DNA from 3 places in the Mesorhizobium sp. B1-1-7 genome. Region 3 is predicted to be linked to each of the others. Evidence: predicted binding sites of a transcription regulator. Region 3 holds the regulator's gene; each other region holds the start of a gene.
What was found. Region 3 encodes LexA, which represses DNA repair genes until DNA is damaged. Its sites were predicted from a motif close to TGTTCNNNNTGTGTTCNG; they were not measured.

Region 1 (10,561 bases), 130 kb from region 3:
GGCCTCAGAACCGCCCTCGACGGCTTCTTCGATTTCCTCGTCCGATTGCGGTTCGGATATCCGCTCGACCGAAACCACCTTTTCACCCTCAGCCGTGTTGAAGATGGTCACGCCCTTGGTGGCGCGGCTGGCGAAACGGATGCCGTTGACCGGTACCCGGATGACGGTGCCGCCGTCCGACACCAGCATGATCTGGTCGTCATTGCCGACCGGGAAGGTCGCCACCAGCTGGCCGATCTCGGCGGTCTTCGACACGTCGGTGGCGCGGATGCCCTTGCCGCCGCGGCCGGTCAGGCGGAAATCATAGGACGACGAGCGCTTGCCGTAGCCATATTCGGTCACCGTCAGCACGTACTGCTCATGCGCCTTGAGCTCTTCGTAACGGCTGTCGGAAAGCTCCGTCTCCTCGCCGATCTCCTCATTGGTGAGCGCGATCTCTTCTTCCTCTCCCGCCGTCTCGGCGGCAAGCCGCCGCTCCGACGCCGCCCGCTTGAGGTAAGCGGCTCGCTCCGCCGGAGAAGCATCGACATGCTCGATCACCGACATGGAGATGATGCGGTCGGCCGCAGCCATGGTGATGCCGCGCACGCCGACGGAATTGCGGCTCTGGAAGACACGCACGTCCCCGACGGAGAAGCGGATGCACTGACCCGAATTCGCCGTCAGAAGCACATCGTCATTGTCGGTGCAGGTCTCGACACCGAGGATCTCGTCGCCCTCTTCCTCCAGCTTCATCGCAATCTTGCCGTTGCGGTTGACCTGGACGAAGTCGGACAGCTTGTTGCGGCGCACGGTGCCGCGTGTCGTGGCGAACATCACGTCGAGCTCGCCCCAGCTCGTCTCGTCCTCCGGCAGCGGCATGATGGTGGTGATGCGCTCGCCCTGCTCCAGCGGCAGCATGTTGATCAGCGCCTTGCCGCGTGACTGCGGGTTGCCGATCGGCAGCCGCCAGACCTTTTCCTTGTAGACGATGCCGCGCGAGGAGAAGAACAGCACCGGCGTGTGGGTGTTGGCCACGAACAGCCGGGTCACGAAATCCTCTTCCTTGGTCGACATGCCGGAGCGGCCCTTGCCGCCACGGCGCTGCGCCCGGTAGAGCGAAAGCGGCACGCGCTTGATGTAGCCGGAATGGCTCACCGTCACGACCATGTCCTCGCGCTGGATCAGGTCCTCGTCTTCCATGTCCGCGCCGCCGTCGGTGAGTTCGGTGCGGCGTGGCGTGCCGAACTCGTCGCGCACGGCGGCAAGTTCGTCCTTCACGATCTGCTGGACCCGCGCGCGGGACGACAAAATGTCCAGATAATCAATGATTTCGGCGCCGATCGTGTTCAACTCGTCGGCGATTTCGTCGCGGCCAAGTGCCGTCAGGCGCTGCAGGCGCAGTTCGAGGATGGCGCGCGCCTGTTCCTCGGACAGATTGTAAGTGCCGTCCTCGTTGATGCGATGGCGCGGATCGTCGATCAGAAGGATCAGCGACTCGACATCGCCCGACGGCCAGCGCCGCTCCATCAACTGCTCACGCGCCGTCTGCGGATCCGGCGCGGTGCGGATCAGCTTGATCACTTCGTCGATGTTGGCGACGGCGATGGCCAGACCCACCAGCACATGGGCGCGGTCGCGCGCCTTGCGCAGCAGGAATTTCGTGCGCCTCGTGATCACCTCTTCGCGGAAGGAGACGAACGCCCTCAGCATATCGGTCAGGTTCATCACTTCCGGCTTGCCGCCGTTCAGCGCCACCATATTGGCGCCGAACGAGGTCTGCAGCGGCGTGAAGCGGTAAAGCTGGTTGAGGATGACGTCGGCAACGGCGTCGCGCTTCAGTTCGATGACGACGCGGTAGCCCTGGCGGTCGCTTTCGTCACGGATGTCGGAAATGCCCTCGATGCGCTTGTCGCGCACCAGTTCGGCCATCTTCTCGATCATCGAGGCCTTGTTCACCTGGTAGGGAACCTCGGTGATGATGATCGATTCACGGTCATTGCCGCGCTGTTCGATGTTGACCTTGCCGCGCATGACGATGGAACCGCGGCCGGTCGCATAGGCGCTGTAGATGCCGGAACGGCCAAGCACGATGCCGCCGGTCGGAAAATCCGGCCCCGGAATGATCTCCATCAGCGCCGGCAGGTCGATCGCCGGATTGTCGATGATGGCGATCGCGCCGTTGCAGACTTCGCTCAGATTGTGCGGCGGAATGTTGGTGGCCATGCCGACGGCAATGCCGCCGGAGCCGTTGACCAGAAGGTTGGGGAAGCGTGCCGGCAGCACCTTCGGCTCGGTGTCGGAGGCGTCATATGTGTCCTGGAAGTCGACGGTGTCCTTGTCGATATCCTCCAGCAATTCATGCGCGACCTTGGTCAGGCGCGATTCGGTGTAGCGCATCGCCGCCGGCGGATCGCCGTCGATCGAGCCGAAATTGCCCTGCCCGTCGATCAGCGGCACGCGCAGCGACCAATCCTGCGCCATGCGCACCAAGGCGTCATAGATCGAGGCATCGCCATGCGGATGGTATTTACCCATCACGTCGGCGACCGGGCGCGCCGACTTCACATATTTGCGGTTCCAGTGGTAGCCGCTCTCATGCGCCGCATAGAGAATGCGGCGATGCACCGGCTTGAGGCCATCACGCACATCGGGCAGCGCACGGCTGACGATCACGCTCATGGCGTAAGACAGATAGGAGCTCTGCATCTCCTCGATGATGGAGATCGGCTCAATGCCGGTGGGGCCGCCGTCGGCGCCGCGCGGTGTTTTTTGGTCGGTCAAATCGGATCACAATCTAATCAGGAATCACTTGACGCTTATATAGGAAGCACGGCCGAAACTCCAATATTCCCGGCACTTTTCCAGTGTCATTTTTAGTGGTTATTTCAAAAGGATACCGCTGATTGCGACGATATGGCCACAACGCTTTTCGCCGCCACCTGGGCAAAAGCCGGCAATGGACCAACTTCGCCAAACGAAAGCCGCGGGCGCCCTGAATTTGGAGCCCGTGGCTGCCTTGCGAGCGCTGAGCCGCGATCTCGACGGCATCTGATCGCGGCTTGGCCGTGTGCCGACTTCTGACTGAGCCCTAACCAAGACGCTCGCGAGCCGGGGCGCTTGATCGGCGGGCGCGATAGTCGCCGGGCGTTTCGCCCATGACACGTCGAAACCGGCGATTGAAGGTCGACAAATCATTGAAGCCGGCCTCGAAGGCGATCGCCGAGATCGTATCGTTCGACATGCGCAGCCGCACCGCCGCGCGGTGCAGCCGGATCTTGAGCAGGAACTGATAGGGCGTCATGCCGGCGACCTGCCGGAAGGTGCGCAGGAAATGATAGGGACTGGTCGCCGCTTCATCGGCCAACACCGAAAGCGAAACCGGCCGGTCGGCATCCAGCTCGATCCGCCGCACGGCTTCGGCCACCCGTTTCTGGTCGCGGCGGCTCGGGGCGCGCCTGGCAGGCGTGGCGCTGGAAACCGTGGCGACTGCGGCAGCGGCAATGCGTAGGGAAAGTTCCTCGAAGGCGTCCTTGTCGGCCATTTCGCGGGCGGCTTCCACCTCTGCCAACAATGGCGCCAAGGCCGGCAAAGGCGGCAGTCGCGGCGCGTCGAAGGCAGATTTCTTGGCGCCTGGCACATCGGCGACGATCCGTTCCATGTAGTCCGGCCTGAAATGGAACGAGAGGCAACGGTCGCCGCTGCCATGCTCGTGCCCGCATTCGTAGCACGTGCCGGGATTGCCGAGCAGGAGGGCGCCGGGTGCCAGCATCGCGGTGCCTTGCTGCGCGCGGTAGCGGAACGTGCCGCTGGTCACCGCCGCGACACAAAAATCCCGATGCGCCTCCTCGAACGGCCGATCGCCGGCGCCGGCCGTGCAGATCACATCCGCCACATGCCAGCCAGGTCCAAATGCGAGCGTATGCGTTGTGGCCCTCATGGGCCGAAATATAGCAATTTTTCCCAAGCCCAGAACCCCGTCACCGGCTAGTCCTCACGGTCTCCTGACAAAAAGAGACCACGGCCATGTTCGATCCCTTTGCCGAAGCTTTGCACAGCCCCGGACCGATCGGCGAGTTAGCCGAAAAACTCAATCTCTACGGCCGCTTCGTCGGTGCCTGGACATTCGACGCCTCGCGCCACCTCGAGGACGGCACGGTGCTGACCGGGCGCGGCGAGGTGCATTTCGGCTGGGTGCTGGAAGGCCGCGCCATCCAGGACGTCTGGATCCTGCCCGCACGGAATACCGGTTCGCAGCCTTCGCTCGGCAAATGGACGTTCTATGGCACGACGCTGCGGGTCTATGATCCCGCCGCGGACGCCTGGCACATCTTCTGGAGCGATCCGCGCAACCAGTATTTCAGCCGCCAGCTCGGCCGTGCCGAGGGCGACACGATCGTGCAGGTCGGCGCCGATGGCACTGGCTCCTCGGTGCGCTGGAGTTTTTCGCGCATCACCGAGGACAGCTTCCGCTGGCTTGGCGAGCGTTCGCACGACGATGGCGCGACATGGCGGCTCGAGGTCGAATTCCTGGCCCGCCGCGCGAATAAAGTTCGAAATGAAAGGTAGCGGTCCCTCACGCCCCCTCTATCTTGCCGGCATTTCACGCCACAGCCTGTTTTCAGTGCCCCTGCTTTGCTCTACCAATTGCAGGGCACGGGCTCGGCCCGGCGGGAGGGTCAGAGATGCCGAGTTTCGACAGCCTGTTCAACGCCTTCGTCACCATTCTGGTGACCATCGACCCGCCCGGCCTGGCGCCGCTGTTTCTCGCCGTCACACGCGGCATGAACCGCGAGGAGCGCCAGCAGGTCTCGGTCCGCGCCTCGATCATCGGCTTCCTGGTGATGGCGCTGTTCGCCGTCGCCGGCGCCTCCATCCTGTCGGTGTTCGGCATTACGCTGCCAGCCTTCCGTGTCGCCGGCGGTTTTCTGCTGTTCTTCATCGCCTTTGAAATGGTGTTCGAGCGCCGGCAGGATCGCAAGGAGAAGATCGGCGACGTTGCCATCACCAAGGACATGATCCACAACATCGCCGCTTTCCCGCTGGCGATCCCGCTGATCGCCGGCCCCGGCGCCATTTCGGCGACGGTGCTGCTCTCCGGCTCGTTTCAGGGCTTTGCGGCGCAAGCCGCGCTGGTCGGCATCATCTTCGTCTGCCTCGCCATCACCTATCTGGTGTTCGTGCTGTCGGAGCGCATCGACCGCATCCTCGGCCAGACCGGGCGTTCGATCCTGACCCGCCTGCTAGGCGTCATCCTGGCGGCATTGGCCGTACAGTTCGTCGCCGACGGCATCAAGGCGCTGATGGCGAGTTGAACAGTAATCCCTACTGCCTACTGCCTACTGCCTACTGCCTACTGCCTACTGCCTACTGCCTACCTCGCCGTCGTATCGATCACTTCGAAATCATGCGTGATCGTGGCGGTTTTGGCCAGCATTGCCGAGGCCGAGCAGTATTTCTCGATCGACAGGTCGATCGCTCGCTTGACCTTGTCCGGCGAGAGCGCCCTGCCCTTGACGACGAAATGCATGTGGATGCGCGTGAACACCTTTGGGTCGGTCTCGGCCCGGTCGGAATCGAGCTCGACGACGCAGTCCTCGACCGCCTCGCGGCCCTTTTCAAGGATATGGACGACATCATAGGCCGAACAGCCGCCGGTGCCGATCAGCACCAGTTCCATCGGGCTCGGCCCCGGCGTCTTGCCTTCCGGGCCGGACGCGGTTCCCAGCACGACCTTATGACCGCTGCCGGACTCACCGATGAATGTGCGTTCCTCCACCCATTTCACGCGTCCTTTCATCGAACTCGTCCTTCACCGTGTTTCCTTGACCGCTCGGCCAGCGCTCAATTCGACAATGCAAAACCCCGAAAGTCCATTGGGACTCTCGGGGCACAATGCTTGAGCCAACATTGAGCCTGAGCCAAAACTGGCGTCCGCGGTTTCGATCAGAGCCCGCCTTGATCAGAACGGGATTTCGTCGTCCAGCTCGCGCGACGAACCGCCGCCACCGCCGCCCCTGGGAGCGCTGCCGCCGCCACGGTTGAAGCTCTCGTTCGGGCTGGACTGGCCGAAATCGGAACCACGGCTGTTGCCGCCGGAATAACCGCCGACCTGGCCACCCTCGCCCTGGCCGCGCGCGTCGAGCATCTGCAGCTCGCCACGGAATTTCTGCAGCACGACTTCCGTCGTGTATTTGTCGGCGCCGGTCTGGTCCTGCCATTTGCGCGTCTGCAGCTGGCCCTCGACATAGACCTTCATGCCCTTCTTCAGGTACTGCTCGGCGACCTTGGCGATGCCCTCATTGAAGATGACGACGTTGTGCCACTCGGTCTTTTCCTTGCGCTCGCCCGAATTCTTGTCGCGCCAGCTTTCCGATGTGGCGATGCGGATGTTGACGACCGGCTCGCCCGAGTTCAGGCGGCGGATTTCAGGGTCCGCACCGAGATTGCCGACCAGAATGACCTTGTTGACGCTACCCGCCATGATATTTCTCCGCGCTCATCCGAAACAAATTTTTGTCGCAGCACCTTACAGGCTGCGAATGTCAGCCGCCTGCTAAGGCTGGCTTTTCCCACAAGGTTTTTGTTCCCTTTTCGTTCCTATATGCACTGCCGCTGATTGTCAAGGAATGGCAGCAATGCCCGAGCCCCGCATATGGGTTTCAAAACATCACTTGCCAAATCAATAAGTATCGACTTATGCTTTCGCCATGATCGAAGCAGAGATTTTCCGCGCCCTGGCCGACCCGACGCGCCGCGCCGTCTTCGAGCGTCTCGCCACGGCAGAGATGAGCGTGTCGGAACTGCGCAGCGGCCTGACGGTGTCACAGCCGGCCGTGTCGCAGCATCTGGCGGTGCTGCGCAGCGCCGGCCTCGTGGTCGAGCGGCGGGCCGGCCGCAATGCCTACTACCGCGCCGATCCGCAGGGGCTTGCCCCCCTGCTCTCCTGGATCGAGCGCTACCGGACCTTCTGGCCGGAGCGTATCGAAAGGTTGAAGACGGTTTTGAAGGATATGGATCAGTGAAGGGTTTGGACCAGTGAAGGATTTGGGATCGATGAAGGCCAAAAACCAAAACGAAGTCGCCCAGGATGCGCTGGAGTTCGAATACGATCTTTCCGAGCCGCCCGAAAAGGTGTGGCGGGCGCTGACGGTGCCGGAATTGCTCGCCGCCTGGATGATGCCGAACGACATCAGGCCGCAGGCCGGCAGCCGTTTTGCCTTCGCGGGACCGGAGGCTCCGATCGAATGCGAAATCCTCGACGCCGAGCCCGAACGCCTGTTGCGCTATTCCTGGCGGGAGCAGCCGGGCGATGCGACACGGCAGGACCCGCTCGACAGCACCGTCACCTTCACGCTTGCCCGCACCGTTTCCGGCGGCACGCATCTGCGCATCGTCCATGACGGCTTTGCCCGCAAAGCCATGCCCGCCGTCGCCATGGCTGGTGCCGGCTGCCGGCTTTCGCTGGGGTTGCACGAGGCCGGGAAGCCCATCGCCGCGAACACGCCGCGCCTTCTGCTGCGCGCGGCGTGAACATAGAAATCGGAGACGAAAAAATGAGCGGTGTTGCCAATCTGGTGCCGATGGTGATCGAGCAATCGAGCCGCGGCGAACGCGCCTTCGACATTTTCTCGCGCCTGCTGCGCGAGCGCATCATCTTCATCAATGGCGAGATCAACGACGACATCTCGGCGCTGGTCTGTGCGCAGCTTTTGTCACTGGAATCAGACAATCCCGACAAGGAGATCTCGCTCTACATCAACTCGCCGGGCGGCGTGGTGACCAGCGGCTTCGCGATCTACGACACCATGCAATACATCAGTTGCCCGGTATCGACCGTGTGCATGGGGTTTGCCGCGTCAATGGGGTCGTTCCTGCTGATGGCAGGCACGCCGGGGCGTCGTATCTCGCTGCCGAACGCCACCATCCTGCTGCATCAGCCGCTGGGCGGCTTCCAGGGCCAAGCGTCCGATATCCAGCGCCATGCCGAGCGCATCGGGAAGACCAAACGCCACATGGCCGAACTTTACGCGCAGCATTGCGGCCGCAGCTACGAAGAGGTCGAACGTACGCTGGACCGCGATCATTTCATGACCGCCCGCGAGGCACAGGCATGGGGCATTGTCGACCACGTCTTCGACACGCGCAAAAAGGCGGCGTGAGGCGAAGGCAGATCGGATTTTCTTCGGCTTGCCGAAGATTTGACGAGACCGGTCTGGTTCCGATGGCGGCACCTCCCTATAATCGGGGGATGACCGACACGCATCCGTCCAGACCATCGCATCGTGTGATCGCCGCCGCCGTGCTCGCCATTGCCGGCCTCGTGTCCGGCACGGCCCTCGCAGAGGATGGCTCGCCGCCGCAGAAGGCCCTGCCCGGCGTGACCGGTGGCTATCACATTGCCAAGCCGGCCCCCCAGCCCGAGCCTGACGATGCGTTCCCCAGCAGCGGCAACGGCCAGTTCAAGATCGGCAACACCGATGTCAGGATTTCCGGCAGCATCACGGTCGATGTCGCCACGGGCGGAATGAAACCTCGAAGGTAGGGATAACCGCGGCCACCCCCGCACAAAAGAACAGCCCCGCCGTGCCCTAGGGCAAACGGACGGGGCTTTTCTGGATCTCAAATCCAATCTTGCCGGGAGTGTACTGCCGGCGTTTGATTTCGGATGCTTCGCGGCATTCAACCGACGATCCGACTAGTAGTCTCTGATTTTTGTGGGGTACGGCCGGCCACGGTTTGTCGGGGCAGCGTTGAAGCTGACCCTCACACTTACGCCTGCCGCGGCTCCAGCTAGATGTGGAGCCCTTGGGGACTATCAGGTGGCGTCATGCTCCGCTCCTTTGTCCGTTGCGACATCCGTCTCGAAGCGCAAATCGCACATGCCTGCGGCGTCTCGCAGGCCGCCTTGGGGCGGCGAGGCCATCGAAAGACGGCCGGCTTCGTTGACGCCTTGAGACTGCTCCCGTGAGCCGGCTGCGTCAACCGCCTATAGCCGGTTACGGAAAAATGTGATCGCCGGGAGGTTACGTCCAGGTCAGTTTTTGCACAACTTTGTCAGGAGCGTGTTCGGCCTTTGTTCTTTCCGCTTGCCCGTTCGCGCGAAAGACGGTTAAACGACTTCTGTCGGGAGTTGTGGCGTCTCTCGACGTGGCGGCAAAAACACCTACATAGGGGATGGCCGGGAAAAGCCCGCCAATCCCATGAATTCCAGATCTGAGGCGGCGACCGGCGATGGCCGACCATAAATTCCTTTCCATTCGCGGGGCGCGCGAACACAATCTGAAGAACGTCGATCTCGACCTGCCGCGTGACAGCCTGATCGTCATGACCGGCCTGTCGGGCTCCGGCAAATCGTCGCTTGCCTTCGACACCATCTATGCCGAAGGCCAGCGCCGCTATGTCGAAAGCCTGTCGGCCTATGCGCGCCAATTCCTCGAGATGATGCAGAAGCCTGACGTCGACCAGATCGACGGCCTGTCGCCGGCCATCTCCATCGAGCAGAAGACCACATCGAAGAACCCGCGTTCGACGGTCGGCACCGTCACCGAGATCTACGACTACATGCGCCTGCTGTTCGCGCGTGTCGGCGTTCCCTATTCGCCGGCCACCGGCCTGCCGATCGAGAGCCAGACGGTCAGCCAGATGGTCGACCGCGTGCTGGCGCTCGAGGAAGGCACGCGACTGTTCCTGCTGGCGCCCATCGTGCGCGGCCGCAAGGGCGAATACCGCAAGGAGCTGCTCGAACTGCAGAAGAAGGGCTTTCAGCGCGTCAAGGTCGACGGCGTCTTCTATGAAATCGCCGACGTTCCAGCACTGGACAAGAAATACAAGCATGACATCGACGTCGTCGTCGATCGCATCGTCGTGCGCGGCGATCTTGCCACGAGGCTTGCCGACTCCATCGAGACGGCGCTGAAGCTCGCCGAGGGGCTGGCGGTGGCCGAGTTCGCCGACAAGCCGCTCGACGCCAGTCAGACCGGCGAGGATTCGGTCAACAAGTCGAAGAACGAGACGCATGAGCGCATCCTGTTCTCGGAAAAATTCGCCTGTCCGGTGTCCGGTTTCACCATTCCCGAGATCGAGCCGCGCCTGTTCTCGTTCAACAACCCGTTCGGCGCCTGCCCGACCTGCGACGGTCTCGGCAGCCAGCGTGCCATCGACCCCAACCTCGTCGTGCCCGACGAGAACGTCTCGCTGCGCGACGGGGCCGTCAGCCCGTGGGCGAAATCGACCTCGCCCTACTACTCGCAGACGCTCGAAGCGCTTGGCAAGGCTTACAACTTCAAGCTCGGCGACAAGTTCAAGGACCTGACCACGGAGGCCCAGGACGCGATCCTGCGCGGCACCGGCGAGCGCGAGATCACCTTCCAGTACGATGACGGGTTGCGCTCTTACAAGACGACTAAAACCTTCGAAGGCGTCATCCCCAATCTCGAACGGCGCTGGAAGGAAACCGAATCCGCCTGGATGCGCGAGGAGATCGAGCGCTTCATGTCGGCGACGCCTTGCCCGGTCTGCAAGGGCTATCGGCTGAAGCCGGAAGCGCTGGCGGTGAAGATCGGCGGCAAACACATCGGCG
Region 2 (10,561 bases), on a different contig from region 3:
CAGGACATCGTGAACACCGTTTCGCAGAAGGCGGGTCTCGACCAGGCAACGACGGAAAAAGTCGTCGGCACCATTTTCTCGGTGCTCGAGCATGAGGCGGAAGGCACCAGCGCCTCGTCATTCTTCGCCAAGATCCCGGGCGCCGATGCACTGGCGCAGAAATATGACGTCATGGCCGCCGCGCCTGCCGGCGGCGGTGGCGGCTTCCTGTCGTCGCTGCAGGGCGCGCTTGGCGGCGTCCTCGGCGAAAAGGCCGGCGCGCTGGTCAACGGCCTCGCCGCGCTCAAGGCATCCGGCCTCGACATGGCGCAAATCCAGAAGGCCGGCGAAACGCTGGTCCAGCAGGCCGAAGCCGCCGCTGGCCCCGATTTGACCAATCAGGTGCTCGGCTCGGTGCCCAGCCTGAAGGGCCATTTGGGGCTCGGCTAGCACCAACGATTTGGTGCAGCCCGCCTCTACTTCGGCAGCGCGTAGGCCATCACGTAATCCCCGGGCTTGGTGCCGACCGAGCCGTGGCCGCCGGCGACGATGACCACGAACTGGCGCCCGTCCGCCACCGTATAGGTCATCGGCGTCGATTGGCCGCCCGCCGGCAGCCGTGCCTGCCAGAGCTGCTTGCCCGATGTCAAATCATAGGCGCGCAGATAATCGTCCACCGCGGCACCCAGGAAGGCGACGCCGCCGGCGGTGATCATCGGCCCGCCAATGCCAGGCACCCCGACCTTCAGCGGCAGCGGCAACGGCGTCATGTCGTAGACGGTGCCGTTGCGGTGCTTGTAGGCGATCGCGCCGGTCCTGAGATCGACGCCGGCGACATAGCCCCAGGGCGGCGCCTGGCAGGGAATGCCGAGCGGCGACAGGAACGGTCCCATCACCACCGCATAGGAAGCGCCGTCATTGCGGTTCAGCCCCTGCTCGCTGCCCTTGGTGTCGTCGCCCGGCGCCGGCACGTCCGCGCGCGGAACAAGTCTCGACGTGAAGGCGAGATAGGTCGGCATGCCGAACATCACCTGCCGCACCGGATCGACCGCGACGCCACCCCAGTTGAAGGTGCCGAAATTGCCGGGATAGACCAGCGATCCCTGCAGCGAGGGCGGCGTGTAGCGGCCTTCATAGCGCAATTTGTGGAAAGCGATCCGGCACGCCAGCTGGTCGAACATGGTGATGCCCCACATGTCGGCATCGGTCAGCGGCTTCGGGTTGAAGGAGAGGTCCGACGCCGGCTGGGTCGGCGATGTGTGGTCGCCTTCGATGGCGCCGCCTGGCGCCGGCACTTCCTTGACCGCGATCACCGGCTCGCCGCTGCGCCGGTCGAGCACATAGAGATCGCCCTGCTTGGTCGGCCCGACCAGCGCCGGCACGATCGAGCCGTCGGCCTTGGTGATGTCGATCAGGGTCGGCTGCGCCGGCACGTCCATGTCCCACAGGTCGTGATGCACGGTCTGCCGCACCCATTTCAACTGTCCGGTGTTGAGGTCGAGCGCGGTGATCGAGGAGGAGAACTTCTCGACATTGTCGCTGCGGCCCATGCCGAGTTGGTCCGGCGTCTGGTTGCCGAGCGGCACATAGAGCAGGCCGAGCTTCTCGTCGGCGCTCGGCGTCGACCACATGTTGGGCGAGTTGGCGGTGTAGGTCTGGCCGGGCGCCAGCGGCGTCGTCTGGTCCGGATTGCCGGAATCCCAGTTCCACAGCAGTTTGCCGGTGGCGGCATCATAGGCGCGGATGACGCCGGACGGCTCCTGCGTCGAATAATTGTCGTTGACCGCGCCGCCGACGATGATCTTGCCGCCCGCGATCAGCGGCGCCGAAGTCGAGTAATAATAGCCCGACTTCGGGTACGGCATCCCGGTCAGAAGGTTGAGCGTGCCGCCCTCGGCGAAGGCGGGGCAGACCTGCCCGTTGGCGGCGTCGAGCGCGATCAGCCGCGCGTCGGAGGTCGGCAGGTATACGCGGGTCGCGCAAGGCTGGCCAGCGGAACCGGCGGCATCGGCATAATAGGATACGCCACGGCAGGTCTGGTGCTGGCGATCCTTGTCGAGCTTAATCTTGGGATCGTAGCGCCATTTTTCCTTGCCGGTCGCCGCATCGACCGCGATGGCGAAATTGTGCGGCGTGCAGATGTAGAGCGTGTCGCCGACTTTCAGCGGCGTGACCTGATAGGTGGTCTCGCCAACATCGTCAGGCCCCTTTACGTCGCCGGTCCGGTAGGTCCAGGCTGGCTTCAGGTTGGCGACATTGTCCGGCGTGATCTGGTCGAGCGGGGAATAGCGCTGGCCGAATTGCGTGCGGCCGTAATAGTGCCACTCGCCGGCCGGCACATCGCCGCCAAGATTGGCGTTGGGGGTCACCTTATCGGTGTCGAGCGCGCCGGCGATGTCCTTGGGGTCCGTGGTCATCGAATAGCCGGCCACCGCCAGCGACGCCAGCACCGCCAGGATCAGCGGTGCGCGCCCGTCGGGACCGGCAAGCCCCCGCCTCGCCCAGGGCGTCAGCAGCCACAGCGCCACCAGCACGATGATGCCGCCGCGCGGGCCGAGTTCCCACCAGTCGAAGCCGATTTCCCAGACCGCCCAGGCCAGCGTGCCGATCACGATCGCCGCATAGAGCCACAGTGCCGTGGAGCGGCGCCGGTAGAGCAGCCAGGCGGCGATCAGGAAGGCGAGACCGGCGATGATGTAGTACCAACTGCCGCCCAGCGAAGCCAACCAGATGCCGCCGGCGCCAAGCGCCAGGCCAAGCAGAAAAAGAACGAGGGAGGTGATGGTGACAGCCAAGATGATACTCCTTCGACTGTTCGCGCTGCGTGGCGCGGCCATGGGCAACCCGGCATTGCGTTCACGCCCGGAACACAACTTTCCTCCGCCCGCCCCGCCTGTCAAGCTTGAGCCATGCGGCGTGATAGGGGCTATCTCCCCTGCTGCAAACGCTGGGCAGGCCGATCGTCCGTTGGCTAGGCGGCCGGATAAGCCACTTTACCGGGAACAAAACGTAGACACTTCTGGTCTTTCCCTCCCGAATCACTACATTCGGGGGGAAGATGTCCGGCTTTTCCGAAGACATGCCCTTTTTCGACGAACCCAATGCGCGGCCCACGGCCCCGTCGGGCATTGCCGCGCGCGCCATGGCTGCCCGCAGCGGCCACAACAACGCGCCCGACTATCTCAAGGGTTTGAATCCCGAACAGCGGCTGGCGGTGGAAACCACCGAAGGCCCGGTTCTGGTGCTGGCCGGCGCCGGCACCGGCAAGACCCGCGTGCTGACCACCCGCATCGCCCACATCCTCGCCACCGGCAAAGCCTTCCCTCCGCAGATCCTCGCGGTGACCTTCACCAACAAGGCCGCGCGCGAGATGAAACAGCGCATCGGCATCCTGATCGGCGAAGGCAATGTCGAGGGCATGCCGTGGCTCGGCACCTTCCACTCGATCGGCGTGAAACTGCTGCGCCGCCACGCCGAGCTTGCCGGCCTGAGATCCGACTTTACCATCCTCGACACCGACGACGTCGTGCGGCTGATCAAGCAGCTGATCCAGGCCGAGGGCCTGGACGACAAGCGCTGGCCGGCCAAGCAGTTCGCCCAGATGATCGACGGCTGGAAGAACAAGGGCCAAGGTCCGGCCGACATCGCCGAGGGCGACGCGCGCGCCTTCGCCAACGGCAAGGGCCGTGAGCTCTACAAGGCCTATCAAGAACGCCTGCAGACGCTGAACGCCTGCGATTTCGGCGATCTTCTGTGCCATCCGATCCGCATCTTCCGCGCCAATCCGGACGTGCTGAAGGACTATCACAGGCGCTTCAAATACATCCTCGTCGACGAATACCAGGACACCAACACCGCCCAGTACATGTGGCTGCGGCTCTTGGCGCAGCGGCCGCAATCCTCCCCCCTCGAGGGGGAGGTGCCCGCGAAGCGGGCGGAGGGGGTCGCCGCAGAAGGCACCGCTGCAGCGTCGCGCACTGCCGCGAGGACCCCACCCGACCGGGCTTCGCCCGGCCACCCTCCCCTCAAGGGGGAGGGAAATCCGCGTCCGGCCACCGTAAACATCTGCTGCGTCGGCGATGACGACCAGTCGATCTATGGCTGGCGCGGCGCCGAGGTGGACAACATCCTGCGCTTCGACAAGGATTTTCCCGGCGCCACCATCATCAGGCTGGAGCGCAACTACCGCTCCACCGCGCACATCCTGGGTGCGGCCTCCCATCTCATCGCCCACAATGAGGGCCGCTTCGGCAAGACGCTGTTCACCGATCGCAACGATCCCGAGGACGGCAAAGTCAACGTCCACGCCGCCTGGGATTCCGAGGAGGAAGCCCGCGCCATCGGCGAGACGATCGAGGCCTACCAGCGCCAGAAGCACAACCTCAACGACATGGCGATCCTTGTCCGCGCGTCTTTCCAGATGCGTGCCTTCGAGGACCGCTTCATCACGCTCGGCCTCAACTACCGCGTCATCGGCGGTCCGCGTTTCTACGAGCGCATGGAAATCCGCGACGCACTGGCCTTCTTCCGCGTCGTCGCCAATGGCGGCGACGACCTCGCCTTCGAGCGCATCGTCAACGTGCCCAAGCGCGGGCTGGGTGAAGCCACCATTCGCCAGATCCACGACACGGCGCGCGCGCTGCGCATCCCGATGCTGGAGGCTGCCGCCAACCTCGCCGAAAGCGACGAACTGAAGCCGAAACCGCGCGCCGCGCTGCGCGAGGTCGCCGCCAATTTCGAACGCTGGCAGAAGGCGCTGGAAACCACGCCGCATACCGAACTCGCCGAGACCATTCTCGAAGAGAGCGGCTACACCGACATGTGGAAGAACGACCGCTCGGCCGAAGCCCCCGGCCGGCTGGAGAACCTCAAGGAATTGGTCCGCTCGATGGAGGAGTACGAGTCGCTGCGCTCCTTCCTCGAGCATGTCGCGCTTGTCATGGATGCCGAGCAGAATGCCGGGCTCGACGCCGTCTCGATCATGACGCTGCATTCGGCCAAGGGCCTCGAATTCGAGACCGTCTTCCTGCCCGGCTGGGAGGAAGGCCTGTTCCCGCACCAGCGCGCGCTCGACGAAGGCGGCCGTTCAGGGCTGGAGGAAGAGCGGCGGCTGGCCTATGTCGGGCTGACGCGGGCCAAGAAGAACCTGCATATCTGGTTCGTCTCTAACCGCCTCATCCACGGCCTGTGGCAATCGACCATCCCGTCGCGCTTCCTCGAGGAACTGCCGAACTCCCATGTCGAGATCGCCGAAGCCGGCAATTCCTACGGCGGCTATGGCAATCCCTATGGCGGCGGCTCGTTCGCGGCGGGCCGGGGCGGCGGCCAGGGAGCAGGAAGGCAGAACCCCTACGGCGCCTCGCGCTTCGACAATGTCGGTGCCAACACCGAAAAATCCGGCGCCTTCTCAAACACCTATTCGACGCCGGGCTGGCAGCGCGCGCAGGCCAATCGCACCGAGGCGACCGACCGCAACTGGGGCACGCGCTCCGGCCATCAGGTCGAGCGCATCGGCTATGGCGAGACCGACAGTGGCTACGGCGCCGGCCGCACCTCGGTCAAGGGCCGCACCATCGACGGCGAACTGGTCGCCAAATCCGTCTCCGACACGCCCTCCGCCTTCAGCGTCGGCGACCGCGTCTTCCACCAGAAATTCGGCAACGGCAACATTGCGGCCATCGAAGGCAACAAGCTGACCATCGACTTCGACAAGGCCGGCCAAAAGCGCGTGCTGGACGGGTTTGTCGCGGCGGTGTGAGACGCGCCCAACCGGCGGCAGCGCCCCTCACCGATATCTTGCCTGGTTCCACTTATGCCCGAGCAGCGACAGGATGATGATCAGGCCGTTGAAGAACTGCACGTAGAAGCCGCTTAGGCCCGCCGCCACGACGCCGGTCTGGATGAACGACACGGTCACCGCGCCGATCGCTCCACCTGCAACGGTGCCGATGCCGCCCCAGGTCGGGGTGCCGCCGACGAATACCGAGGCCAGCACCGGCAGCAGGTAGCCGTCGCCGGCGGTCGGCCACCAGGTGAAATTGATCATCACCGAAAACGTTCCGGCGATCGCGGCACCTATGCCGACGAAGACGAACACCTTCACCCGCACCCATTTGACATCGATGCCCATCTGCTTGGCGCTGTCGGGATTGTCGCCGACCACCTTGACCTGCGCGCCGAAGCGGTGGCGGTTGTAGAGCATTGCCGAGAGCACGACGAAGGCGATGGCCCAGAAGATCTGCACCGGGATGCCGTAGACCTGACTGGAGAAGATCTTGTAGGCCGAGGTGTCGGCAAGGCCGGTCAGCGCCATCGACCTGCCCTCGTTGATGATCTGGATCAGGCCGCGCAGCAGGAAGTTCATGCCGAGCGTGGCGATCAGCGACGACAGCCCGCCATAGACGACCAGCGACCCGACGAGGAAGCCGAGCAGCACGCCGGTGACAAGTGCCGCCGCAATGCCAAGGAACGGATCGTAGCCGGCCTGCACCACCAGCGCGAACACCCACGAGGCAAAACCCATCGTCGCCGGAAACGACAGGTCGATCTCACCGCAGGTGACGACGAAGACCAGCGGCACCACCACGAACAGCGCGACGGGGAGCGTGGTGAGCACGGAGCTGTAGAGATACCAGGTGGTGAACACGGTCGGGTTGGCGATCATGAACACCGCCATCATGACGATGAACACGGCGAGCGTGCCGAGCGAGGCACGGTTGTCGATGACGAAGCCGCGCAGCCAGTGATCGGACGGATGCCTCCATTCCTTGCCGACTGTATCGCCGCTTGAACCGCTGAAAGGGCTTTGCAGATCGGGTTCCATGGCCTTGCTCATCGCGCTCTCTGCTTCGTTTCGCCACCATCGTGCAGTCCGGGCAGCCCGCCCGGATGCGCCACGTCTTCCATGAAATTGATGAGCTCCTCGGCCGACTTGACCTCGCTGCGGTCAGTGGTCAGCGCCACCTTGCCGCGGTCCAGCACCACGAAACGGTCGGCGATGTCGAAGACATGATGGATGTTGTGGCCGATGAACAGGATCGATCGTCCGCTCGCCCGCACCTGGCGCACGAAATGGAAGACCTTGGCGGTCTCGGTCAGCGACAGTGCCGTCGTCGGCTCGTCGAGGATGATCAGCTCCGCCTGCTTGTAGATGGCGCGCGCGATCGCCACGCCCTGGCGTTCGCCGCCCGAAAGCTGGCCGACGATCGAGTGCGGCGTGAACACCTTCGAGGTGAAGCCGATGTCGCGCATCAGCCGGCTCGCCTCCTCGATCTCCTTGTTAACCCTGAGAAAGCCCATGAAGCCGGTGAGTTCGCGGCCCATGAAGATGTTGCGCACGATGGTCTGCTGCACCGCCAGCGCCCGGTCCTGAAACACCGTCTCGATGCCGGCGTCGCGCGAGCGCGCCGCACTCCATCCGCTCACCGGCTGGCCGCGCACCAATATGTCGCCGCTGGTCGGCCTGACGACGCCCGACAAGATCTTGATCAGCGTCGATTTGCCGGCGCCATTGTCGCCGATCAGGCCGACCACCTCGCCACGGTCGACGCTGAGATCGACCCCGCCCAGCGCATAGACCTGGCCGTAGGATTTCTTGATGTCGCGCAGTTCGATGATGCGTTCGGCCATCGGATCCTCGCTTTTCATTGTCGCTTGCCGGCCTCGTCGCCAGCGGTCCTGCCGGCCGGGCTAAACCCGGCCGGCAGCCTTGGGAGGTCAGCGCAACGCCTGCTTGGCGAGCTCTGAGACGATCTCGTAGTTCTGCGGCGTGACGAAGCCGGCGCCGGTGTCGACATTCATCGGCGCCAGACCCAGCACCACTTGCTGGCAGAGGCTGAGGATCGGCAGATAGCCCTGCATGAACGGCTGCTGGTCGGCCGTCAGTTGCACCCAGCCGCCCTTGAAGGCCTCGACGATCTGCGGGCTGGTGTCGAAGCCGAAATTGAAGATGTCGCCGGGCTTCCTGCCCGCCGACTGCATATAGGTCGGCACGTTGCCGAGCATCTGTCCGCCGGGATAGCCGACCGCCTTGACGCCGGGATTGTTGAGGAGTGCTGCGGTGATCACCGGGATCGCCAGATTCGGATCGGCTGCCCACTCGGTCGCGGAGTTGATTTGAACGACATCGATGCCGGCCTCTTTCAGGGCGGCGACTGTCCCACGCTCGCGTGCGCCGCGACTCTCATTCTCGAACGGGCCGATCATGATCGCCTTGTCGCCGGCTTTCAGCCCGGCCAGCTTGAACGCCTCGGCGCCGAGCGCGCGTCCCTGCTGTTCCTGCTGGGCGCCGACATAGCCGCCGCCGAACGCCGCCGTCACCGTCGGCACCGGTACGTTCTGGTACATCATCTTGATGCCATCCTTGTGCGCCTGTTCGGCCAGCGGCATGATCGCCGCGTCACCGGGATGGCCCATCATGGCGATGCCGCCGGGCTTGACCGCGACCGCCTCGCGCAATTGCTGCACCATCTTTTCGACGTCCCAGCCCGAGAAGATGTAATCGACCTTCGGCCCGAGATCGGCCGCCGCCTGCTTGGCGCCATTGTAGACGATGGTGCCGAAAGCGTCGCCCTCGGCGCCGCCGACGAAGAAGCGGATGTGGACGTCCTTGCACCATTGCGCGTCGAGCGCGTGGGCCGGCAGTGTCGAGATGGCGGCGGCGAGCGCCGTGGCGGCTGCCGCGACGGTCAGGCGAAGTGTCGTTCTTTTGGCGATGCTCATGCAAGTTCCTCCCTTTTTGTCCTCGCAAGCGCGAGGGTTTTCGACATTTGCTTCGGCAATGCGCCGCACTTGGCTGGCCGGCTCCTCCCGCCGGCTTTTCCTCACATCGGGTTCGGCAGGTAGCTGGGCCCTCCCCGGCATTGCTTTAAATACTCCAGCGCCCGCGCCTGCCCGGTGATCTCCAGGTCGCCGCGATAGACCGGGTCGTGCCAGCCCTCGATGTCGATGGCGCCCTTGTATCCGGCAAGCCGCAATTCGCTGATCACCCGCGTCCAGTCGCTGTCGCCGAAGCCTGGCGTGCGCATCTGCACGAAGGGCAGCCGGCCGAACACGCCGTGCTCGCGGATGACGTCCCAGCGCACCGTCGCGTCCTTGCCGTGGACATGGAAGATGCGTGGCGCCCATTTGCGGATCTGCGGTATCGGATCGATCAGGTACACAAGCTGGTGGCAGGGTTCCCATTCCAGCCCGAGATTGTCGTCGGGCAATTCGTTGAACATCAGCTCCCAGGCATCCGGATTGTGGGCGATGTTCCAGTCGCCGGCGGCCCAGTTGCCGTCCATGGCGCAGTTCTCGAAAGCGATGCGCACGCCCTTGTCGGCGGCGCGTTTTGCAAGCGGCCCCCACACCTCGCGAAAGCGCGGCAGGCTGTCGGTCAGCTTCTTGCCGCGCAGGCGCCCGGTGAAGCCGCTGACCGTCGAAGCGCCGAACAGATGCGCGTTGTCGATCACCGTTTCCCACGCCTCGAGCACGCCGCGATCGACCTCGCCGCTCTCCAGCGGATTGCCGAACACGCCGAGCGTGGACACGCTGACATCGGCGTCGCCGATTGCCTCGCGGATCTGCCCGGCCAGCCGCGGCAAATCCTTGCCGCCAAGCGTCTGCCAGAAGAAGGGCTGGATGCTCTCGAAGCCGAGCGGCAGGATCTGCTTGATGTAAGCAGCCGGGTCGTCGAGATTGGCTCGCACCATGGTGCCGATCCGGATGTCGAGAAGCGGGTTGGGCATCACTGTGCTTCCTCTGCGATGGCGACGCGCCGACCAGTCTCGGCGCTTTCGATGGCGCCGAAAACCATGGCCAGGCTCTTGATGTTGTCGGCGCCGTGCGTCTCCGGCTCGGTGCCGGTCTCGATGGCGTGCATGAAATCCCTGATGATGCCGAGATGGCCGCCGATGCGGTCTGACGCGTCGAGCGGCGGCACCTCGACCGGCTCGGTCTTGTCCAGCAAGCCGTCACGGCCCGGCACCACCATTTCAGCCTTCAGCACGTCGTGGCCATCCCAGATGAGGCTGCCGCGTTCGGCGACGATGCGCCAGCTGCCTTCCCAGCTGGTGCGGAAACCGGCGGCGCACCAGGAGCCGGCATAGGTGAAGACCTTGCCGCCGCCGAGGTCGAAGACGGCGCTGGCCGACGAGCCCTGCCGGTACCAGGAATTGGCCGGCTCCCATTCCTGGCAATGGACGCCGGCCGGCTCGCCGGCAACCATGTAGCGGGCCGCGTCGAATGTGTGGATCGCCATGTCGAGCAGCAGCACATGCGCCATCTCCTCGCGAAAGCCGCCGAAATGCGGCCCGATGAAGAAGTCGGCATGGATGCTGGTCGGATTGCCGATGGCGCCCGACTCGAGAAACCGCCGGATGCGCCTGACATTGGCGACGTAACGGCGGTTCTGCACGACGGCGTGAACGCGTCTTGCCTGTTTGGCTGCCTCGATGATGGCGCGGGCGTTCTGCGGACTGTCGGCCAGCGGCTTCTCGGTCAAGAGATGGCAATTATGCGCAAAGGCGGCAAAAGCGACATCGCGCCGGGCTGCGGGGACAACGACATCGAACACCGCATCAGGCTTTGTCTGCTCGAGCAC
Region 3 (10,561 bases):
AAGCTCGCTTTGCACGAAATCGGTGCCGCGATCCGTTCCATCCGTGCCGACCGGCTCGAGCCCAGCTTCAAGATGCTGTCGCGCGTCGCCCGGATCTTCGAGCAGTTGAACAATGCCTGGGACGTGCTGCGCACGATGACACCCAGCGAATACACCGAGTTCCGCGATGCGCTCGGCCAGTCCTCGGGCTTCCAGTCCTGGCAATACCGCGCCATCGAGTTCATGGCCGGCAACCGCAACCTCGCAATGCTCGGCCCCCACAAGCACCGGCCGGACCTCAGCAGCAAGCTGGAGGCGATCCTGGCGGAGCCGTCGCTCTACGACGAAGCGCTGCTGCTTCTGGCCCGCAACGGTTTCGACATCGGCGCCGACGCCGGACGAACCGACTGGCGCGAAACCCGGACCGAGAATGAGGCGGTCCTGGTCGCATGGCAGACCGTCTATCGCGACCCGCAGCGCTACTGGATGTTTTACGAACTGGCCGAAAAGCTGGTCGATTTCGAGGACTATTTCCGCCGCTGGCGCTTCAACCATGTCACCACGGTCGAGCGCATCATCGGCCTGAAACGCGGCACCGGAGGCACATCGGGCGCCTCCTATCTCAAGAAGATGCTGGAGGTCGTGCTGTTCCCGGAACTCTGGACGGTCCGCACCCGGCTCTAGTTTCTCAAGTCACCGCCGTCTTGACTGCAAATCGCGCCTCTTTCCAAGCTTCGGTGCGCAAAATGTCCTCCAGCACCTCGACCGCCTGCCAGACGTCCCTGTAGCCGACATAGAGCGGCGTGAAGCCGAAGCGGATGGTCGACGGCGCGCGGAAATCGCCGATCACGCCGCGCTCGATCAAGGCCCGCATCACCTGGTAGCCATGCGGATGCATGAAGGAAATCTGGCTGCCGCGCCGATTGCCGTCCCGCGGGCTCTCCAGTTCGAGGCCATAGGCGCCGCATCTGGTCTCGACAAGCCGGATGAACAGGTCGGTCAGCGCGATGCTTTTCGTGCGCACCGCGGCCATGTCGACATCGTCCCAGATATCCAGCGCACCTTTCAGCGCCCGCATCGAAAGCATGGGCTGCGTGCCGCACAGGAAGCGGCGGATGCCGCTGCCGGCTGCAAAACCCTGTTCGAAGGCAAATGGCCGCGCATGGCCCCACCAGCCGCTGAGCGGTTGATGGACATCGTCGTGGTGGCGTTTGGCGGCGTAGATGAAGGCCGGAGCGCCCGGACCGCCATTGAGATATTTGTAGGTGCAGCCGATGGCGAAATCGGCATTGGCGCTGTCGAGCTCGACCGGCAAGGCGCCGGCGGTGTGGCAGAGATCCCAGACGATCAGCGCGCCGGCCTGATGGGCCCTGCGCGTCAGCGCGGCCATGTCGCGCAGCTGCCCGGATTTGTAATTGACGTGGTTGACCAGGATAACCGCGACGCGCTCGTCGATCAGCTCTTCAATGGTTGCCGCATCGACGCCTTCGAGCCGCAGCACGGTGCCCGGCCGCGTCGAGGCGACGCCTTCGGCCATATAGAGATCGGTCGGAAAGCTGTCGCCCTCGGCCACGATGACCGACCGGCCCGGCCGCATCCCGAGTGCGGCATGCAGCACCTTGTAGATGTTGATCGAGGTCGTGTCGCAGACCACCGTCTGGCCCGGGGCGGCGCCGATCAGCCGGCCGAGCTGGTCGCCAAGCGCGACCGGCATATCGAACCAGCCGGCGGTGTTCCAGGCACGGATCAGATCCTGCGCCCACTCTTGCGTCGCGGCCTTCTGCAACTCGTTGAAAACCGCAGGCGCTGCGGCGCCGAGCGAATTGCCGTCGAGGTAGATCACGCCTTCCGGCAAGGTGAACCGGTCGCGCATGGCGCGCAGCGGATCCGCCGCATCCATGGCTTCGACTGCCGTGAGGTCGAGCGTTGCGTTCATGATTGGTGATGTCCTCGATTATTCACGAATGGCTTCGCGAGCCGGCGCGGGCCCCCGGCTGCGCTTGAGGCTGGGCAGAGCAAGCATGGCGAGCACGAACAGGCCCGTGGCAAGCTTCAAATCGGGAGGCGGCATGCCGGCGGCAAGGCAGAACGACACCAGCTGGTAATAGATGATCGCGCCGGCAAAGGGCGCCAGCAACTGGCGCCAGACGGTCTGCTTGCCGACAACCGCCTCGCCGATCATCAGCGCGGCCAGTCCGTTGATGAGGATGCCGAGCCCCATATTGACGTCGGCGAAGCCCTGCGACTGCACCATCAGCGCGCCGCTTGACGCCGAAAACGCGCTCGCCAGCCCGACGCCGCCTATGGTCGCCGCCCAGACATTGATGCCTTGCGCCTCGGCCATATCAGGATTGGCGCCCACGGCGCGCACCGCGGTCCCTTTCTCGGTCCTGAAGAACATGTATAGCGCCACGAAGACGACGAGCGCGAGAAGGCCGGCGACGACGATCTTGCTGGCCGGAAAACCCGGCCGCGCGAACGGCACCCAGTCGAACACCGTGGGCGAACCGAAGACGGAGAGGTTGGACTTGCCCATGATGCGAAGATTGATGCTGTAGAGCATCGTCATCATCAGAATACCGGCAAGCAGCGTGTGGATACGGAAGCGCAGATGGATGAAGGCGGTGCAGCAGCCCGCCGCGAAGCCCACGATGAATGCGACCAGGATGCCGGTCACCGGCTCTGCTCCGGCAGCCAAAAGCACGCCGCAGACGCAGCCGCCCAGTGGAAACGCGCCTTCGCTGGTGAGATCGGGAAAATTCAGCATGCGAAACGGGATCATGATGCCGAGCACGACGAAGGCCAGGATCAGGCTTTGCGCCAGGGTGACCGGCATGATCGAGATGAAGCTGGAGAGAACTTCCTGAATAAAGCCCATGGGGATCAGCTCGCCAACAACATGCGGTCGGTCTTGACGGAAAAATGGCCGATCAGATCGATAACCGTGACCCTAGCCTTTTCCTCGCCGGTGACTTCCAGCAGGACCCGGCCCGCGTCGAGCATGATCACCCGGCTGCCATAGTCGACGGCGTGCTGCATGTTGTGGGTGACCATCAGTGTGGTCAGCTTCAGCGCGCTGACGGCACGCACCGTGGCCTGCATGACGATCTCGGCCGTGCGCGGGTCGAGCGCCGCTGTGTGCTCGTCGAGCAAAAGCAAGTCTGGCGATCCGCCGACGGCCATAATCAGCGACAGGGACTGCCGCTGCCCGCCCGAGAGCAGGTCGACGCGCGTATCGAGACGATTTTCAAGGCCGAGGCCCAGTATGGACAGGCGCTCCTTGTAGGAGGCGAGCCGTGTGGCGTTCAGCCCTTGCCGCAGGGTGCGCTTTTGGCTGCGCAGATCGGCCAGCAGCATGTTCTCCGCCACCGTCATGCTGGCGGCGGTGCCGCGCATCGGATCCTGGAACACCCGCGCCAATCTTGCGGCACGCTTGTGCACCGGCATATTTGTCACATCGGCGCCGTTGATCAGGATCTTGCCGGAATCGAGGATGAGCGCTCCGGAAATGGCATTGAGCATGCTGCTCTTGCCGGCTCCGTTGGAGCCGATGACGATGCCGAACTCGCCAGTCGCCAATGACAGGCTGAGGCCGTCCAGCGCGATCTTCTCGTCGGCCTGGCCCCTGTAGAATACTTTGCGCGCGGATCGGATCTCGAGCATCGTTCCTCCCTGACCTGAGGGTGACGGCGCCCCTGCCGTCACCCCTCAGTCCCGATATCAGTCGACGATGCAGCCGCAATCGGCCATCGAAGCCGGTATCTCGATGCCGAACGCGGCCATCGCCTTGCGGGAAATCGTTGCCATGTGGTCCTTGTAGGCCGGGCGCGACGGCGCGATCGTCTTCGGATCCTTGCCCTTGAGGATCTCGGCGGCGATGTTGCCGGCGTTGACGCCGACCTGCGTGTAATTGACCGCGAAGCTCGCCGGTACGGTGCCGTTGCGGACCGCGCTGTCGTCGGCGTTGACGACAGGGATGCCGGCCTGGCGGGCGGCCGCGGAGACGGCGGCGATCGCCGGCTGGATCAGGTTCGAGGTCGGGCCGTAGATCACGTCGGCTTTGCCGGCGAGCGAGGCGATGCGCTGCTGGATGTCATTGACGTTGTCGATACCGACTTCCACGACTTCGAAGCCGGCAGCGGGCGCCGCCGCCTTGATCTTCTCGATCAGGGCAACGTCGTTGGCCTCGCCCGGATTGTAAGGCACGCCGAAACGCTTGGCGTTCGGCAGAAGCTTCTTGGTGAAGGCCATTACCGCGGCGACGTCCTGCAGATCGGTGGCGCCGGTCATGCCTTCGTCGCCTGCGTCCCACGACGGCACCAGCTTGGCCGCCACCGGGTCGGTGACCGCGGCAAAGACGATCGGAATGCCGGAGCCCGCGAGCGCCTTCTTGGCGATCTGCGAGACCGGCGTGGTGATGGTGTAGATCAGCTTGGGCTGCTCGGCCTGCAGCTTGGCGATCATCTGCGGCACCAGCGATGCATCGAAATTAGTATGGCTCTCCGTGTAGACGACGTCCTTGCCCTCGACGAAGCCATTGTCCGTCAGCGCCTTCTTGAAGCCGGCTATGGCGGCGTTCAATTGCGGATGCTCGCCGAAATTGGCGATGCCGATACGTATCTGATCGGCCGCGGCGCTGCCGGCGCTGACCATCAATGCGCCTGCCAGAGCCAATCCCGACAGCCAAGCGGATTTAGACTTCAACATCATTTCCTCCCAGATTTGATCAGCGCCGCCTCGGGGCACCTCCAGCGATCATGGTCAGTCCATCGGCGCATGTCAAACATTATATATAATTCTTGCCATCACCGACCATCATATATAATTTCTCCAATGGCAGAGAACGAATGGATCGCGATGCAGGACCAGAAGAACTCCACCAAGACGGAAGCCGCCTACCAGCTTCTGCGGCGCGATATCCTCACCACCCGTCTCATGCCGGGTGCCCCGCTCAAGCTCAGCGCCCTGCGCGGCATCTATGGAGTTGGCTGGACGCCGCTGCGCGAAGCATTGTCGCGGCTCGAAGCCGAACGCCTGGTCACCGCCATCAGCAATCGCGGCTTCGCGGTCGCCCCCGTATCCCGGGCCGAACTTGAGGATCTGGCGCGCGCGAGGATGGTCGTCGAGATACCGCTCTTCCAGGAATCGATGGAGAAAGGCGGCCGGGAGTGGGAAGACGCGGTTGTCACCGCGCACTACCGGCTCGCCCGCTGCAAGACCGCGGTGGACGACCCATCGGATGCCGCCGTCGACCAGTGGGACGAGAACCACGAGGCTTTTCATGCCGCGCTGCTGAGCGCTGCGACATCCAGCTGGCTGTTGCGGTTTCGCTCGACGATCTCGGACCAGCTGCGCCGGCACCATCGCTTTCTTGGGCTGGCGCCGACATTGCGGGCGGCGGCCGGCCTCAAGGACGGCTACGAAGAGGCCATGAACGCGCTGCGCGAGGCGATGGCGATCGAGCACCACACGGCGATCATGGAAGCCGCCCTGGACCGCGACGTCGAGCGGGCAAAAGCGCTGATGACGGCCCACATCGGTTATACGCTGCACGTCTATGTCCACAGCGAGGACGGCGACGCGAACAAGGACGTCGCGCGCGCCGGCAGCTTGAAAGCGGTTGCCGGATGATCTCGGCACCTCCGCATCGTCCGACGCTTGACGAGATTGCCGAAGCCCGCGATCGGCTGGCCGCCTGGCTGCCGCGCACCCCGCTGCTGCGCCTCGATCTTGGCCGTGCCGACCAGCGGATATTCCTCAAGCTCGAGACCCTGTCGCCGATCGGCGCCTTCAAGCTCAGGCCGGCGCTCAATGCCTTGCTTTCTCGTGACGCCGATGAGCTCAGGCTCGGTGTTGCGATCGTCAGTTCGGGCAACATGGCCTATGGGATGGCCTGGGCGGCTAGGGCTCTTGGCGTTCCGATGGCCGCCTACATGTATGCCGGCGCGCCGCAGACCAAGATCGACGGTGTCCGCCGTCTTGGCGGCGAGGTGCGCTTTGTCTCCCACGGGACCTGGTGGCGCTACATCACCGCGATCGAGCGGCCCGACATTGGCGAACTTCTCATCAATCCCGTTACCGATCAGGCGGTGCTGGCTGGCAATGGCACCATCGGCCTCGAGATTGTCGAGGATCTGCCGGATGTCGATTTCGTGCTGACGCCATATGGAGGCGGCGGCATGACGACCGGCGTTGCAAGTGCGCTCAAGGCCCTTCGTCCGCAGGCGAGGGTCTTTGCCGTCGAGGACGAGAACGCAGCGCCGGTGACCGCCGCACTGGCGGCCGGACGTATTGTCGAGATCGAGACACGGCCCTCCTTCATCAAGAGCATTGGCGGTCCCTCCCTGATCCCCGAACTGTGGCCGTTGGCGAACCAGCTCATCGACGGTGCCATCGCCGTCAGCCTGCAAGAGGTGACGGAGGCCATGCGGCTCCTGTTCTAGAAGGCCAAGGTCGTCGCCGAGGGCGCGGGCGCCGCCTCGCTGGCCGCGGCTCTCCGCAGCGAGCAGGCGACCGGCAACGTCGTCTGCGTCATCTCCGGCGGCAATATCGATGCGGAATCCTATGCGCAGGTGCTGGCCGGTGCGATCCCGCCAGCCTGATCCCGTACCTGCTTCCGAACCGGCGATTGTTGGCGTTTTGATTTCGTTTCGTTCACGGCAGGCAAGCCGATCGCAAGCGCGGAAATCGGCCTCGCCGGGCTCTGCCGTCGGCTGATGCCGAGCCATGTCGCAAGACAGGCCACAGGCTATTAACCAAACATTTCAATGCGGGCGACGGGCGGCAACGGGCGAAAAACCCCGATTTCCGGCCTGTCCGGGGCCGCAAATGATTTCGGCTCTCTTACCAAATTCACTAAACTTTAAACGGTTGCAGAACACAACTGGAACAGATAGTGTTTGTTCTGGGTTTGTTTTTCGATTCTGGATCAGAACCATTCTGGATCAAAACCCTTGTCCAGATGCCTTGGGGGCCGCCATGCTGACACGCAAGCAACATGAACTCTTGATGTTCATTCATGAACGGCTCAAGGAAAGCGGTATTCCGCCCTCCTTCGACGAGATGAAAGAGGCGCTCGACCTCGCCTCCAAATCAGGGATCCATCGCCTGATCACGGCGCTGGAGGAACGCGGCTTCATTCGCCGGCTGCCCAACCGGGCGCGTGCGCTGGAAGTGCTGCGGCTGCCGGATTCGATCGCGCCGGGCCTCAACGCGGCAAAGAAATTCTCGCCAAGCGTCATCCAGGGAAGTCTCGGCCAAGGCGGTCTCGGTCAGGGCAGCCTCGGCCGCCAGATCAAGCCGGCACCGTCGCGCTTTGCCGCTGCCGGCAATGACGACGATGCGGTTCCAGCGGTGTCCATCCCGGTCATGGGTCGCATCGCCGCCGGTGTGCCGATCGATGCCATCCAGCATCAGACGCATACCATCTCGGTGCCGCCGGACATGATCATGGGCGGCGAGCACTATGCGCTCGAGGTCAAGGGCGACTCGATGATCGAGGCCGGCATCTTCGATGGCGACACGGTCATTATCCGCAACGCCGATACGGCGAGCCCGGGCGAGATCGTCGTGGCGCTGGTCGACGAGGAGGAAGCGACCCTGAAGCGGTTTCGCCGCAAGGGTGCTTCGATTGCGCTTGAAGCCGCCAATCCGGCCTATGAGACGCGCATCTTCGGGCCGGACAGGGTCAAGGTGCAGGGCAAGCTCGTCGGGCTGATCAGGCGCTACTGAGCCGGCACGGCACTTGGCTTGTCAGGTTTGCGATAGGGCTCCAGGCCCCTCGCCTCGCGCGAAAATTTTCGCTGCGCGTGCCAGGGCCGATACGGGCTATCTACTGCGAAGCTGATGGTTGGCGGACCGGTGGCCGATTGGCGGTCGAAGAAGATGGCCGCACTGCCCTTGCGGGCGAGCTGCCGTTTGGTGACGACGAGAACCAGCGGATTGTGGCAAGAATCATAGGCCGTCGCGTCATTGACAATGATCAGGTCGGCGAAGCCACAGGCCTTCCAGGTATCCTTGCGGTCTTCGACATGCGCTATGATCGCACCGGACGGGTGCCTGGCGAGACAGACGCCGTCAGTGCAATAGAACGGCGCTCCCGGCGGGAGATTGACGGCATCGGCAATATCGAATTGTCCATCCGCCTTGTCGAACATCTCCGGCAGGATGATGGTTTCGGATCTCAGCGCGCGCTTCCAGTTGTCGACCGTGAATTCATTTGGCCGGGGCCGGCTGACCGCGAGTTCGCCGCCGCCGATCGGCAGCGCGACCAGCCGCGCATCTTCCGAGACCAGCACATCCGGCGGGCGCGTGTCGGACACCGCCAGCAAGCCGGCGAGCGCGAATGGAAGCGCTGCAAGCCGCAGCCACGTCGTCGCCATCGTCGCGATGACCAGGGCAATCGTCACCAGCAGCACGGATTGCTGTGAGATGAGCCCGACAGCATCGACCGGAGAGCGTTCCGATATCCACGCCGAAATGGCGATCATCGCGGTCAGGCCCTTGCCCATCAGGTAAAGGGATGGCGCATCCAGTCCGAACGGCATCAGCAGCGCGCTGGCAACGGCCAGGAACATCACCACCGACACGATCGGCATGACGGCCAGATTGGCGAACAGGCTGAGCGGCGACACCCGCTGGAAATGCCAGATGGCAAACAGCGCCGTGGCGCTGCCGGCGATGATGGAGGTCATGGCCAATCCGCCTGTCGCCAGCAGGAATTTTCGGGTCAGGAAACCGGGCAAGGAGCGCTTCGGCGGCGGCGGTCTGGTCTTTCCCGCACGGTGATCCGCCCAGCCCGCATAGGCGCCAACCAGGGCCGCGGTCGCAGCGAACGACATCTGGAAGCTCGGACCGACCACCTCATGCGGCGAAACCAGGATGACGGCGATCGCCGAGATCGCAAGATTGCGCATGGTCAGCGCCGCGCGATCGAACAGGACGGCAATCAGCATCACCGCCAGCATGATGAAGCTGCGCTCGGCGGCGACGACGACGCCGGAGATGACGAGATAGGCGGCGATCGACAAAAGTGCGGCCGCGGCCGCGTATTTCTTCACCGGCCGGCGCGCGGAAAAGTCGGGGAACAACGCGAAGGCGCCGCGCAGCAGACCCATGATGGTGCCGGCGACCAGCGCCATGTGCAGTCCCGAAATGGAGATGATGTGATAGATGCCGGTGCGCCGCATCGCTTCGTTGATTTCGTCGGGGATGCCGGCGCGCACGCCGACGATCAACGCCGCCGCGATCTCGCCTTCGGCGCCGCCGACGCTGCCCCTGATATGGTCGGCAATGGCTTCGCGGGCGTTTTCTATCGCTGAGGAAAGGCGGGCCGACAGCGGCATGCCACCGTCATCGGCCGCAACGACTTTTGGATTGCCGAGAAAGAACCCGCTGCCGCCGATGCCGGCGAAATAGCTGTCGAAGGAGAAATCGTAGCTCTCCGGCCGCACCGGACCGGTTGGCGGCAACAGCTTGGCGTAGCCCGTGACAAGGGAGCCGGCGGTCATTTCCGGCGGTATCTTGCGTGCCGAAAGCCGAACCCTTTCCGGCGCGTAGCGCAGTTTCGGCCGGGCGGTCGATGTCACGTCGATGGTCAGCCGGATGCGGCCGGTCTCCATCTCTTCGATCGAGACCACGCGGCCGCTCAGTTGCGTCGAGATTTCCGAGCCCAGCATCTGGGTTCCGGTGCGCCACGTCTCGACCTTGGCGGCGAGCAAGCCAAGCGCGCACAGCAATGCCGCCGTCATGCACAGATGGGTTTTCGGCCACGAGCGCGAGACAATCGCCAGCAGGCCCATGAGGGCCACCACCGCGACAGGCCTGGCGAAGTCCGGTTCGGCTGCCAGGGAAAAATAGCCGATCGCGCCGATTGCAAGGCAAACCGGCACCAGCAGGAAGCCAATGCCGCGGTCAAGCTCCAGCTCCGCCGCCGCAGTGATGCCGTTGCGCAGGCGCGGCAATGACAGCCGGCCGAGTTGCCGACGCACACGCACGATCCTGCCGGCCGGCGACGAAACTGGGGCGGGGATATCCGGTAGCGACTGCTTGCCTGAACCCGGCACGAGAGGCGATTGCGTCGGCAACTCGGCCGGCAGCGGCATCGCAAACAAGGACCGCTCGCTGACGCCAACAACTGCGTCCTCGCCCTGATCCGAGCCCCGGCTTCGTCCAGCCATCGGGTCTGCCCCTTGCACCCCTGACGCCCTATGGTACATGAACGCGCGACGCGCGAAAGTCCGCGCACCCCACACCCCGCTTCAGACGCTTCCCGAGAGTTCAATGTCCGACAAGGTCGTCACCCGTTTTGCCCCCTCGCCCACCGGCTACCTGCACATCGGCGGCGCGCGCACGGCGCTGTTCAACTGGCTGTATGCAAAGCATACCGCCGGCACGATGCTGCTGCGCATCGAGGACACCGATCGCGAGCGTTCGACCGAGGCGGCGACGGCCGCGATCCTGGACGGCCTCACCTGGCTCGGTCTGGGCTGGGATGGCGACGCGGTTTCGCAGTTCGAGCGCGCGCCGCGACACCGCGAGGTGGCCGAGGAGCTGGTGCGCCTGGGCAAGGCTTATTACAGCT

Region 1: the regulator LexA is predicted to act here: its motif matches at 9,046-9,063, upstream of uvrA (excinuclease ABC subunit UvrA).
Region 2: the regulator LexA is predicted to act here: its motif matches at 2,978-2,995, upstream of FJ978_RS27075 (UvrD-helicase domain-containing protein).

What each region holds. Positions count from the first base shown of each region.
Region 1 covers NZ_VFWQ01000001.1:76,853-87,413, reverse strand. Annotated here, with positions in the region: gene gyrA (DNA gyrase subunit A) at 1-2,763, opposite strand, end outside; gene FJ978_RS00370 (AraC family transcriptional regulator) at 3,071-3,919, opposite strand; gene FJ978_RS00365 (hypothetical protein) at 4,006-4,548, shown strand; gene FJ978_RS00360 (MarC family protein) at 4,665-5,294, shown strand; gene FJ978_RS00355 (OsmC family protein) at 5,354-5,779, opposite strand; gene FJ978_RS00350 (single-stranded DNA-binding protein) at 5,942-6,463, opposite strand; gene FJ978_RS00345 (metalloregulator ArsR/SmtB family transcription factor) at 6,690-7,004, shown strand; gene FJ978_RS00340 (SRPBCC domain-containing protein) at 7,036-7,512, shown strand; gene FJ978_RS00335 (ATP-dependent Clp protease proteolytic subunit) at 7,536-8,141, shown strand; gene FJ978_RS00330 (hypothetical protein) at 8,231-8,524, shown strand; gene uvrA (excinuclease ABC subunit UvrA) at 9,214-10,561, shown strand, end outside.
Region 2 covers NZ_VFWQ01000019.1:13,169-23,729, reverse strand. Annotated here, with positions in the region: gene FJ978_RS27085 (hypothetical protein) at 1-429, shown strand, start outside; gene FJ978_RS27080 (glucose/quinate/shikimate family membrane-bound PQQ-dependent dehydrogenase) at 456-2,774, opposite strand; gene FJ978_RS27075 (UvrD-helicase domain-containing protein) at 3,038-5,737, shown strand; gene FJ978_RS27070 (ABC transporter permease) at 5,765-6,814, opposite strand; gene FJ978_RS27065 (ATP-binding cassette domain-containing protein) at 6,811-7,608, opposite strand; gene FJ978_RS27060 (substrate-binding domain-containing protein) at 7,696-8,700, opposite strand; gene FJ978_RS27055 (sugar phosphate isomerase/epimerase) at 8,802-9,707, opposite strand; gene FJ978_RS27050 (Gfo/Idh/MocA family oxidoreductase) at 9,707-10,561, opposite strand, start outside.
Region 3 covers NZ_VFWQ01000001.1:207,743-218,303, reverse strand. Annotated here, with positions in the region: gene kynA (tryptophan 2,3-dioxygenase) at 1-663, shown strand, start outside; gene kynU (kynureninase) at 668-1,915, opposite strand; gene FJ978_RS01055 (ABC transporter permease) at 1,934-2,857, opposite strand; gene FJ978_RS01050 (ABC transporter ATP-binding protein) at 2,863-3,642, opposite strand; gene FJ978_RS01045 (ABC transporter substrate-binding protein) at 3,700-4,686, opposite strand; gene FJ978_RS01040 (GntR family transcriptional regulator) at 4,837-5,610, shown strand; gene FJ978_RS01035 (pyridoxal-phosphate dependent enzyme) at 5,607-6,422, shown strand; gene lexA (transcriptional repressor LexA) at 6,958-7,710, shown strand; gene FJ978_RS01025 (ComEC/Rec2 family competence protein) at 7,704-10,157, opposite strand; gene gltX (glutamate--tRNA ligase) at 10,261-10,561, shown strand, end outside.